2 regions of the Microlunatus elymi genome follow, and region 1 is predicted to be linked to the other one. Evidence: riboswitches for the same ligand, from Rfam matches in the RefSeq annotation. Region 1 holds a riboswitch; the other holds the start of a gene.

Region 1 (6,070 bases):
TTGACCTCGAGGAACTTCCCGGCCGAGGTGGCCCGGCTGAAGATCTGGCTGAACTGCGGATCCAGCCCAGGCGTCGTCCCGGCGACCAGTCCGATGGACGCGGTCGGCGCTATCGCCATCAGGGTCGCGTTTCGCATCCCGCCCTTGACCTTTGCCCGCAACCCGTCCCAGTCCAGCCGGGTGGCCCGGTCGACCTCGACCGGGATACCGCGATCGGACTCCAGCGCATCCAGGGTGTCGATCGGAACCAGCCCCTGCGACCAGCGGGAGCCGGCGAAGTTCGCGTAGCTGCCGCGCATCCGAGCAAGATCAGCGCTGGCGTCGATCGCGTGGTAGCTGATGAACTCGGTCAACTCGTCGATCAGCTCGTACGCCTGCTCGCTCTCGTAGCTCAAGCCGAGCCGCTCGGTCAGATCGGTGAAGCCCATCAGCCCGAGACCGACGGCACGGTTGAGCTCGTTGGAGCGCTCGGATTCCGGCACCGAGGAGATGGTGATGTCGACCAGGTTGTCCAGCTGGCGAACCGCCAATCGAACCGATTCGGCCAGCCGCTTCCAGTCGATCCGGGCCTGCTGCTTGGCGCCGATCAGGTGCCGGGAGAGGTTGATCGAGGCCAGGTTGCAGACGCTGATGTTGTCGCGGTCCTGCGGCAGGCAGATTTCCGTGCACAGGTTGGACAGATGGATGGTGCCGGTGTTGTTGTTCAGCGCCCGCGTGTTGATCGTGTCCTTCCAGGTCAGCCACGGATGCGAGGTGGTCTGTAGGGAGATCAAGATCGACCGGTACTGCTCGCGGGCTCTGACCTTGGCGAAGCGCTGGATCTCGCCGCGCTCGGCCATCGCGACATATTCGTTGTAGCGTTGGGAGAACGCGGCTCCGGACAGCTCGACCAGATCGGCGACCTCGAGCGGATCGAACAGATACCAGTCGTCGTCGCGCTCGACCCGCTTCATGAATTCGTCGGAGATCCAGACTGCGGTGTTGGCGGTGCGGGCGCGTCGGTAGGGGTCGCCGGAGTTCTGTCGCAGGTCGAGGAACTGGGCGAAGTCCAGATGCCAGTTCTCCATGTAGAAACACAATGCGCCGAACTTCTTGCCGCCGCGGGAAACCGCGCGCAGGGTCGAGTCGATGGTGTGCATGAACGGGATCGGTCCGGTCGAGGTGGTGTTGTTGGACCGGATCGGGGAGCCCTCGCTGCGGAGCTTGGTCACCGAGAAGCCGATGCCGCCGGTGCCCTTGGTGATCCACATGACGTCCCGGATCGACTTGGCGATGTGTTCGATGTCGTCCTCGGCCTGCATCACGAAGCAGTTGGAGAGCTGGGCGTACGCGGTGCCGGCGTTGACCAGCGTCGAGCCGGCGGCGAGGTACTCCAGGCGGGACATCCTGTCGTACAAGGAGATTGCGACGCTCGTCGGGTCGTCCTCGTTGAGCGAAAGGCCCATCGCCACCCGCATCCAGAAGAACTGCGGCACCTCGAGCGGCTGTCCGTCGTGGGTGCTGGTCATGTAGCGGGTGCGCAGAGTTTGGGCGCCGATGTAACGGAGCAGGTCATCGCGGTCCGGATCGAGTGCGGCGGCGAGACGGTCAAGATCAAAAAGCTCGGTCAGCCGATGATCAAGAAGGCCACTGTCGACGCTCTGCTGCAGATAGCCGGCGAAGTGGCTGCGATGGCGTTCGCGAAGATCATCTCGACTGATGCCGTCACCGAGGACAGCCTTGTAGAAGGTCTTGATCAACAGCCGCGCCGCGATGGTGTCGAATGCCGGATCGTCCTTCACGTTGCCGAGGGCCACCTGGATGACGGCCTCGTCCAGTTGCCGGCTGGTGATGCCGTCGAACAGCGTGATCTCCAGTTCGGAGGCGATCTGGGTGGCGCGGGTGACCGAGTCGTCGAGGCCACGGCTGGCCTCCTCGATCGATCGCGCGATCTCGTACCCGTCGTACGGGGCCCGAGTGCCGTCGCGCTTGATCACGGTGATCTCGGTGGGGTTGATCTCTGAAGTGCTCGTCATCTGTCCATCCCTCGTGAAGTGACTGGCCGCGGTACCTGCCCGCTGGGCCGAGAGGGGAGCCTGGGAACTGATCGATTCTGGCAGCGGCATGCACGCATGCCGGCAACGACGATCAGGTACCAACGCCGTCCCTCGCGGCTGCGGACCACACAGTTGGCAGGTCTTCGGACTCGTGGGCACGAGCACCCGTGGTTCGGGTGCGTTTCCTACTGGTCGTCGCTTCCCAAGATCTCGCGTTGACCTCAGTGCTTGATGACGACGTTCGTTCCCTCTCACCGCTGCGGGGCAGTTCCGGTCTTGCACCGGATTCCCTGTTGCCTCCGCCGACCTGGATGGCCGGAAGAACCAGCTGCGAAGACCACTATATATGGAAACCACACCGATGTAACTACCCAGATCTGGGTGTCGGTGTGTTTCGGGCACGTCGCCCGCGCCGACAGCCGGGCCTGACATCCCCACCGTCAGCTCAGGCGACCTCGAGCTTCCGCAGCATGGCCCATTCCAGGTCGCTGCGGCGCGGTCGGTCATCACCCACGTTGGCACTGGGATCCCCGCGGGCTGCCAGGGCGGCGTGCCAGACGGCGGTTGCGAACCTGTTGTTGCCGAGGTCGTGGCTACCGGAGTCGTTGACGATCAGCACCCGCCCGTAGCGGGTTCGCCACACGTAGGTGCCCGGCACGGGCTGCCGCGCCGACCAGCCACCGTGGGTCTTGATCCGGTGCTCGGTCTGGCCCAGCGGTCCCAGATTGTGCAGCCCGGTCTGACCCGGCGGGGCGTTGCCTCCGGGCCCGCCGGTTCGTCGGTAGGCGATGGTGTGGTCGGCCTGCATCGATCTGCTGCGGTTGGCCGAATTGGGAAAGCAGCTCGCCGGGGTCCTGGCCAACAGCGCGTTACGCATCGCATCCGGCACTTCGTAGGCGTCCACCGGGTGGATGTCGGCGTAGTCGACGATGGGTTGTAGCCGGATCCTGCAGCGGGCACCGAGCCAGTCCCGGATCTGGGAGGCGAGCATCGGGCCGATGCCTTCGACTCGGGCGACGCCGGGGCCGATGGTGGCGGTGTCGGCGGAGATGTGCACGTGCAACACCACTTTGGGAAGCAGTTTGCTGGGGTTGATCCGGGCCAGCCAGAACGCGGTGTCTCGGCTCAGCCTCTGGTCGGGGTCGACGGGTATCGGGACCCGGCGCAGGTCACCATGATCAACTTCGTAACCGATCGTCCCGCATCCATTCGGGCTGCTCGACTCGTGATCGTTCCTCGACGCGTGTTCACCGGTCGCGGCCAGGTCCTGATCATGATCACTCGTCGAGCCGCGATCGTCGGAGAAGGAGGTCTCACGATCTCCCGGCGCCGTGGCAGTGGGTGTCAGGTGATTGCTGCGCGCGGCTTCATGGTTGTCGTTGCTTTGTCGGCCGCGCCGGTTCTGACGGGCAGGTTGGTGATCTTCCGGCCGCGGTGGATGATCCCGGTCCTCGGCATGCGGATGGCCGCCGTCTGTGGTTCCAGCAGTATCGCCAGTCGGCGCTTCATCGTGGCCGCGGTTATCGGGTTCGTGATCATGGCCGTTCTGATCATGCTCGTTCTGATCATGGCGGGTCTGCTTCGGGTTGTCTGGTTGCCTGTCGTCGGTGAACAGGTCGGGGTGTTGTGCCTGGGCCAGCAGCCGGGTGGACAGCAAGGGCAGTCCCATCAGCCCAAATGCTTGGGCTTGGAACTCCTGCGGCTCTTCGCAGTGTCGGTCTCCGACCTCGGCCGGCAGCCCGGTCGGGCCGGTGATCGCCTTGGTGATGGTGTCGATGGTGGCCTGCATCCAGACCGCGTAATCGGCATCGATCCGGGCCGTCACTGACCGGGTCCCGTACCGGGTCCGGCGCGAGATCTTCACAAACCGGCCATCCCGCGCCCGCCGGGCCAACCGCTCGGCCCGGGCCGGGTCGGCCCGCAGGATCGCCGCATCGACCTCGTCGAACAGGCGACCCCACGACGAGATGCTGTGCACATAGCCGACAACCTCACCATCCACCACCCGCGCCGCCTCCGGCGCCAGGGCCCGGGTGCGGCGGGCGATCTCCCGCACCCGCTCCACCGGCGCGATCCCGCGTAGCACCAACTCCCACAACCGCGGGAGCCGATGCCGCAGATCCAACGTGTCGGCGATCAGCTCCCGGGCCTGCCGATCCGGCAGGCCGAGCGCGGCGCCGAGCTCGACTGCGCAGAACTCGGTCACGGCCGGCGTCCCCTCGCCACCCAGCCGGATCGCCCGTTCCATCCCGCGCACCACCGGCCGACCCTCCAACAACTCCGGCGGGTGCAGATCGGCGTAATGCGCGACCACGATCAGGTCGTCACACTCACTGCGACGCCGCGCCGCCCGCGAGGTCGACAACAAGGTCAGGGACTCCCTCGCCCCCAGCCCTGCCACCGACGATTCGCTCATACAGACGAATCTAAACCAGGCTTCCGACAGTTCATCTCGACAGCCGCCGTGCGGGATGACAACGGATGAGATTCCCGCCCATGTCTACTGCGCGCAGCGGGCAAGGGCCTGCTCCTCGGTCGCACGCGAGCCATCGCGCCAGCAGCCTCTCCAGTGCCCCGCTCGCTTCCACGATTCGGTGCGAGCAGTCCCGTAGACAAGGCCGCACAACCAATCCGGCAGACGCAACCCGATACCGACAATCGACTAATCTGCGACCGTGGCTGAGTTGGTGATCATCGCTCCGCTCTCCCCGATGAAGATCGGCGACGAGTTCGAGCAGGGCGGCGTGCCCCTTCACCTGACCGCACTTCCTACCATCCGGGTGCCGCCCAACCAGCTACAACCAGTGCTTGTGGCGATCGGTGAGGTTGCGATGTCCAACGGACCGGTTGAGGTTCAGGCGGTGGGCTACGAGCAGTTCGGCGACGCTCAGGACGTCTCCGTCACGATCATCGATCCGTCTCCGCAGCTCCGACAACTCCACCTCGAGTTGCTGGAAGCGGCACGGATGGCCGGCGCGCGGCCGCGACGCTACGACTACAACGCCGACGGATACCGACCGCACATCAGCCACACCCATGACGCTCAGGCCGTACGCCCCGGCGAATCGGTGACTCTTACCGCACTCGCCGTTCTCGACTGCAGCGAGCCGACGCGTCGGATCTCGGCGATCTGTCCGCTCAGCGATGATTCGCTGCCGGCCGAACGTACCGAATGAGCGCAGGATGGAGGCATGGCAGCACAACGGCAGTTCCTTGCGGGCAGCGCTCGGCCTCCGGTCACCGGCGCCCAGTTGGTCGGTCCGGCACCGGAGCAGGACGTGGTCGAGGCGACGCTGGTGTTCCGGCGCCGCGCCGAACCCGAATCGGTGACCGACGTGCTGACTCGCGACGAGCTCGCCGAGCGCTACGGCGCTCACCCCGACGACCTTGCTGTCGCGCGACGGTTGCTGACCGACGCCGGTCTCGCCGTGCTGGAGGAGGACCCGGCGTCCCGACGGATCCGAGTGCAAGGCAGTGTCGCGGCGATGAACGCGATGTTCGGAGTCTCGCTGCAGAGCTACCGGCTGCCGGATGCCGTCGGCGGTGGCCGGGTACGGCATCACGCCGACGACCTCAGCCTGCCCGACGAGCTTTCCGGCATCGTCACCGCCGTGCTCGGCCTGGACGACCGACCGCAGGCGAGACCGCACAGCCGACGCGCAGCGGCCGGTGCGGTCAGCTACACCCCGATCCAGGTCGGCGAGGCCTACCAGTTCCCCGCAGACACTGATGGGACCGGTCAAACACTCGCCCTGATCGAGCTCGGTGGGGGTTTCTCCGAAGCCGATCTGGCGACCTACTTCGGCGGACTCGGCGTACCGAGTCCCACCGTGACGGCAGAGAGTGTCGACGGCGCCCAGAACAGCCCGGGGAACGCCAACGACGACGGCGAGGTGATGCTGGACATCGAGATCGCCGGCGCGTTGGCCCCGGCCGCGAAGATCCCGGTGTACTTCGCGCCGAACACCGACGCCGGTTTCCTGGACGCGATTTCCCAGGCCGCGCACGCCGCCCCGGCACCGACCGTGATCAGC
Region 2 (6,070 bases), 1.1 Mb from region 1:
ACCTCGTCCAGCGGCAGCGGGTGCCGGTGCAGTCCGTGCATCAGCCGCAGCACGTCCCGGGTGGTGGCGTCGTGCAGCAGCGCACCGGCCTGCAACATCGCCCCGACCCGGCCCTCGGCGACGGCGACCCGCGGCTGGCGACCGAGAACGCTGAGCCGGCCGCTGTCCGGCTGGACCAGCCCTGTGATCATCTCGTTGATGGTGGACTTGCCGGCTCCGTTGGGTCCGAGCATGGCCACGATCTCCCGCCGGCGGACCTCGAGGTCAACACCGTCGACCGCCCGCACCGGACCGTACGCCTTGTGTAACCCCGCGAGCTCCAGCGCGGACCCGGGCTGCTCGGCACCGGGGGTGGTGGCACCGGCCCCGACCGGCTCCTCAAGCATCTTCATGCGATCAGTCTGTTGCCGACCGAGCGATGGCGCCCCACCTGAATGTCAGCGGTACGCACTGACAGGTGTCATGTGATGGAAGCGGTAAGACCGTCGGGCGGGATGCGTCGAACGAGCCGTTTTCGGGGGTTCGGGGCAATCCCGTCCGACGTTTTCACCACTTCCGGTTCAACACCTTCCGGTTCACCACTTCCGGTCGGGACCTCACCGCGGTGGCCCCTGCCGGATTCGGTTCAGCAGGAAGTCGGCGGTGATCTCGTCGTCCCAGTGCGATTCGATCCACCAGGTGGCGCCGGCTTCCCGGTACGGCGCGACGTGCGCGGCCGCCGCGTCGGGGTCGCTGCCGTCCGTGGTCCCCTCGGCGATGACGTCGAAGCCGTCGAGTGAACCGCGCCGGTCGAGCATCCAGTCCCGGATCTTGGCGACCGCGGCTGGCTGGACGACGTCGTACTCCCCGGCACCGGGCGAGCGGTCGGCGGTGATCACACCGTCCCAACGTGCGGATCGGGCCAGCGAGCGGTCGTGCGGCCAGGCGCCGACGGTCCAGACCGGGATCCGCGGCCGTTGCACCGGCCGCGGACGGAAGACCAACTCCTTTGCCTGGTAGTGCTTTCCGTCGTAGTCGAAGGATTCGCCGGTCCACGCGAGGTCGAGGATGGCCAGGCATTCGTCGAGCTTCTCCCGACGCTCCCGACGCCCCGGTTCATCGGTGTTCACCCGGGAGTAGCCGCCGTCCCACTCGCCACCGAAACCGACCGGCAGCACCAGCCGGCCGGCGGAGAGGATGTCCAGCGTGAGCGTCTCGCGGGCGACCTTCCACGGGCGACGGCGGGCCAGCGAGAACACCATCGAACCGAGCGTGATGCGTTCGGTGCTCACCGCCATCGCCCCCAATGCCACCCAGGGGTCGTAGGTCGGGATCGGGCCGACACAGATGTCGTCCCAGACGAACACACCGTCCCAGCCGCCGGCCTCGGCTTCACGGGCCATCGTCACGTAGTCGCGAACCGTCCCGGCCGAGGTCACGATCCCGTACTTCATCACCCCACCACCTCCGTGTGGCGGCCCCGGCACGGCGACGGCCGCCGCACCGACGGTGCCTTTCCTGCAGCGTAACCAAGCGCGTGGCCGGAGGAAGTGCCATCCCCGGCGCGAGCCCCGATAGGCTGCGTCCGGATGAACGGGGGCACTTCATTGCGGATTGACGACATCGATTGAGATTTCCCCGAAATCGTGAAGGGTTTCGGTTTAGGCCGCTGCCGGTTGGTCAGCGGTGATCATCTCGTATTGGTCGGGTGGCAGCAAGGCCGCGCCGCTGTGCCGTCGTTGGACGTTGTAGAACTGGTGGCACCAGGCCAGGACGACAGCCCTGGCTTGGGCTTTGGTTTCGAAGTGGTGGCGGGACAGGACTTCGTGTTCGAGGGTGGAGAAGAACGACTCCGCTGCCGCGTTGTCGAAACAGGATCCGACCCGTCCCATCGACTGTCGGATCCCGAGTTTCTTCTTACACAGCAGGGAAAAGTCCTTCGCTGTATACGTTGATCCACGGTCGGAGTGGAAGATCACACCCTCGATGTGGTCCCGGCCACCGCGGACCGCCGCGGCGATCTTGATCGCATCACAGACCAATGGCGCGTCGGGGTGATCGCTGATCGGGCAGGCCAGCAGCTTGCGCGAGAACAAGTCGATCACCGTGGCCATGTAGAGCTTGCCCTCATCGGTCGGAATCTCAGTGATATCGCCACACCATTTGCAGTTCGGCGCCCGGGCGGAGAAGTCCCGCTGCACCAGGTCCGGGAACTTGGCCGCCTTGCGGTCCTGTTTGGTCAATCCCTTACGGTGTTTGCGTTTTCTGCCCTGCAGGCCTTGGCGGGTCATCGAGTCGGCGACCGTGTTGTGGCCCACCCTCCAGCCGGCATCGACCAGATCCCGGTGGATCCGCGGTGAGCCGTAGGTACGACCGGACGCCTCAAACATGGCCAGCACCGCAGCATCCAGCTCGCGGCGCCGCTGCTGTCGGTCGGTGACCGGGGACTTGATCCACTTGTAGAACCAGCCCACACTCAGGCCGAGGATGGCGCAGCAGACCGCGATCGGGACGCGGTAGAAGGTCCTCTGGTCGGCGATGAAGCGTGCCACGCTCACCTCATCGCCTCCTTCACCCACAGGACCACGGAACGCTTGAGAACATCACGCTCCATCCGCAGCTCGGCGTTCTCAGAGCGCAGCCGCTTCAACTCGTCAAGATCATCTTTGGACAGGCTATTGACGCCTTCACGCTGTTCACGGTCCCGGGCCACCCAGTTGCCCAGGGTGCCCTCGTTGACCCCCAGGTCACGGGCGACCTGCGCGATCGACTTGTTGGACTCGTGCACCAGCCGCACAGCGCCCTCGCGGAACTCCGCGTCGAACTTCCGTCGCTTCTCTGGCATGACAACTCCTCATAGTGCATGCCTTCACGAAAGTGGGGGATTTCCAGATCGCAAGCTTCTTGCGTTGTTGATGGCCGACGGACGGCAGAGCTATGCCGCCTTGGGGCAGCAGGTCGAACTGTCCACGGCCGCCACCAAGCGCCGGGTCGATCGGATGCGCAAGGAAGGCGTGATCCGCGGCTTCGGCGCCGATGTCAATCCGGCAGCGCTGGGGTGGAGCATCGAGGCGTTCGTGGAGATCTACTGCAACGGGCAGGTGCCGCCGAAACAGATGAAGGAGTTCGCGCACGCCATTCCCGAGGTGCACGACGCGTACACCATCACCGGCGAGGCCGACGGTCTGCTGGTGGTGCGCTGCACCGATGCGGCGCATCTGGAGCGGGTGCTCGGCCGGATCCGCGACCAGCACGACGTGCTGCGGACTCGTACTGCGATCGTGCTCTCCCACCTCTGAGCGCGTTCGCTCGCCAGGTTCGGGCGGTCGGACCGGCGGCGCCGATCAGGTTAGAATCGCCCTGCCGACGGGGAGGGAATCCGGTGCGAGACCGGGACTGCCCCGCAGCGGTGAGTGGGTACGAACGCTGTACAGACGCACTGGACGAACGATCCGGAGGACCTCGATCCTCCGCCGCGAGTCTGGGAAGCATCAGCCAGTAGGCCGTCGGGGATGATCCGGCGACACCCACAAGTCCGAAAACCTGCCGTCGGTGTGCGGGCCGCCGGTCCGCGCGTCCAGGGGTCTCGAGGGAAGATCACCGGCACACCGGCGCTGCCTCATCCATCGCGGTCGCCGGGTGACGGTGCCAGGCTCCAGGACAATCGTCGTGCGGCAAGGAGTCCGAAGCCTTTCATGATCAACAAGTTGTTCTCCGGCCGGCGGCAGCGGGCCGTCACGGCGGCCGCCGCGGCCGCGGCACTGACCCTGTCGCTGGCCGCCTGCGGCACCGACGCGGGCAGCCCGGCGCCGGGAGTCGCACCGTCGTCGACCGCGCCCGGCTGCATCACCGACTTCAACCCGAACACCGACTACTTCCCGGTCAAGCAGAAGCTCGAGTACGCCGAGAACTTCAGCCTCAGCTACCACAAGTCGTACCAGGTGCTGACCGTCAAGCAGCCCGAGGTGGGCGGCAAGCCGGAGAGCTACGTCCTGGTCAAGTGCGGCGCGCCGAAACCCCAGTTGAGCGGCGATCTCGCCCAGGCACAACAGGTGACGGTGCCGGTGCACAGCCTGTTCTCCGCCTCAACGACCCATCTGCCGAGTCTGGAAGCACTCGGCCAGCTGGATGTGGTGACCGGTGTCGCGTCGAATGCGCTGATCAGCTCCAAGGCGGCGCAGGAGCGGGTGCAGAGCCCCGACGTCACCGAGTTCGCGCCGGCCGGCACCGCCAACGCGGAGAAGATCGTGGCCGCCAAGCCGGACGTGCTGATCACCGCCGGGCAGACCGATCCGGCGTACGCGACCGTCCGGCAGGCCGGGATCCCGGTGCTGGCCGACGCCGAATACCTGGAGACCTCGCCGTTGGGCGAGGCCGAGTGGATCAAGTACTTCGCCGCGCTGACCGGCACCGAGGACAAGGCGGCGACGACCTTCGACAAGATCGCCGCCAACTACAAGTCCGCCGTGCAGAAGGCAGCCGATGCCAAGCCGACCTCGGTGGTGCTGAACCAGCCCTACCAGGGCAGCTGGACGATGCCGACCGGCGGCACGCCGATGGGCAAGTTGATCACCGACGCCGGCGGCAGCTGGCCCTGGCAGGACGACACGTCGACGGTCAGCAAGAACGTTGACCTGGAGACGGTCTTCGCCAAGTCCGGCGACGCCAAGCCGTGGATCACCTCGACGAACTGGAAGACCAAGAAGGAGGCCACCGGCACCGAGCCGCGGCTGGCCGACTTCGCCGCCTTCAAGTCCGGTGACGTGTGGGCGCCGAGCAAGCAGGTGAACGCGGCCGGTGGCAACAACCTGTACGAGTTGGGGGTGCTGCGGCCGGATCTGGTGGTCGCCGATCTGATCGCGATCCTGCATCCTGATCTTGAACCGGACCACCGGTTCACCTTCTATCAGAAGCTCAAGTGACGCGGTAGATGATGGCCAGCACCCCCGCCGAACGACCGATCTCCGCCGAGATCGATGCCGTCCGGGTGCCGCGCGGCCGGCTGCGGCGGCCGGTGCTGGCGCTGATCGTGATGGCGGTGGCAGCGGTGGCCGCGATCGGTCTGGGTGCCGCGGTCGGGTCGGTCACCATCGGCTGGCACGACCTGTTGCTGTACGCAACCACCGGGCACGCGGCCGATCCGGCCAGCACCGTGTTGCTCGAGCAGATCCGGATGCCGCGGGTGATCACCGCGGCCGCGGTCGGCGCCGGGCTGGGCATCGCCGGGCTGCTGATGCAGACGCTGTTCGCCAATCCGCTGGCCGACCCGTACATCCTGGGGGTGTCCTCGGGCGCCTCACTGGGCGTCGCACTGATCACCCTCGGCACCGGCACCGTGACCGGCGGCTTCGTCAGCCTGGTCGGCGGACAGCGGATCGCGGTGGCCGCGGCTGCGGCGACCGGGTCGGCGTTGGTGCTGATGTTGATCTTGGTGATCAACCGTTGGGTCCGTTCGGTGACCACGCTGCTGATCGCCGGGGTGATGTTCTCCGCAACCGTCGGCGCGTTCACCTCGCTGCTGTTGGCTTTCGCCGATCCGACCCGGATGCAGCGGTACGTGATGTGGGGGCTCGGCTCCTTCAGCGGCGTCACCCGCGGCGACCTGCTCGTGCTGCTGCCGGTGATCCTGATCGCGATCATCATCGCCGCGCTGCTGGCCCGGTCGCTGAACGCGATGCTGCTCGGTGAGCGGTACGCCCGCTCGATGGGCGTGCGGGTCGGATCCGTTCGGGTGCTGGCGATGATCGCGACCGCCCTGATCGCGGGCGCGGTGACCGCCTACTGCGGGCCGATCGCCTTCCTCGGCATCGCGGTCCCGCACCTGGCCCGGTTGACCATCGGCAGTTCCGACCACCGACTGCTGATGCCGGCCTCGATCCTGGTCGGCGTGATCGCCTCCAGCGTGTGTTCGGTGGTGGCTCAGCTGCCCGGTGACGACGCGGTGCTGCCGATCAACGTCACGGCCGCCCTGATCGGCGCTCCGGTGGTGATCGTGGTGCTGCTGCGATCTCGGCGTCTGTCGGCAGGAGCGGTCTGATGATCAACTTCACGGCGGGCGCGGGCCTCCGGCTTGATGACCTTCGGGTCGGCT

The links. Region 1 has a riboswitch for cobalamin ahead of FOE78_RS11240 (ribonucleoside-diphosphate reductase subunit alpha). Riboswitches for the same ligand answer to the same signal wherever they lie in the genome.
Region 2: another riboswitch for cobalamin. It lies ahead of FOE78_RS05960 (ABC transporter substrate-binding protein); the one in region 1 lies ahead of FOE78_RS11240 (ribonucleoside-diphosphate reductase subunit alpha).

What each region holds. Positions count from the first base shown of each region.
Region 1 covers NZ_CP041692.1:2,491,305-2,497,374, forward strand. Annotated here, with positions in the region: gene FOE78_RS11240 (ribonucleoside-diphosphate reductase subunit alpha) at 1-2,015, opposite strand, end outside; cobalamin riboswitch at 2,154-2,380, opposite strand; gene FOE78_RS11245 (hypothetical protein) at 2,482-4,452, opposite strand; gene FOE78_RS11250 (2'-5' RNA ligase family protein) at 4,712-5,212, shown strand; gene FOE78_RS11255 (S53 family peptidase) at 5,228-6,070, shown strand, end outside.
Region 2 covers NZ_CP041692.1:1,343,655-1,349,724, reverse strand. Annotated here, with positions in the region: gene FOE78_RS05985 (ABC transporter ATP-binding protein) at 1-392, opposite strand, end outside; gene FOE78_RS05980 (LLM class flavin-dependent oxidoreductase) at 597-1,433, opposite strand; gene FOE78_RS05975 (IS3 family transposase) at 1,641-2,537, opposite strand; gene FOE78_RS05970 (transposase) at 2,534-2,824, opposite strand; gene FOE78_RS05965 (Lrp/AsnC family transcriptional regulator) at 2,895-3,278, shown strand; cobalamin riboswitch at 3,330-3,544, shown strand; gene FOE78_RS05960 (ABC transporter substrate-binding protein) at 3,675-4,901, shown strand; gene FOE78_RS05955 (FecCD family ABC transporter permease) at 4,910-6,016, shown strand; gene FOE78_RS05950 (ABC transporter ATP-binding protein) at 6,016-6,070, shown strand, end outside.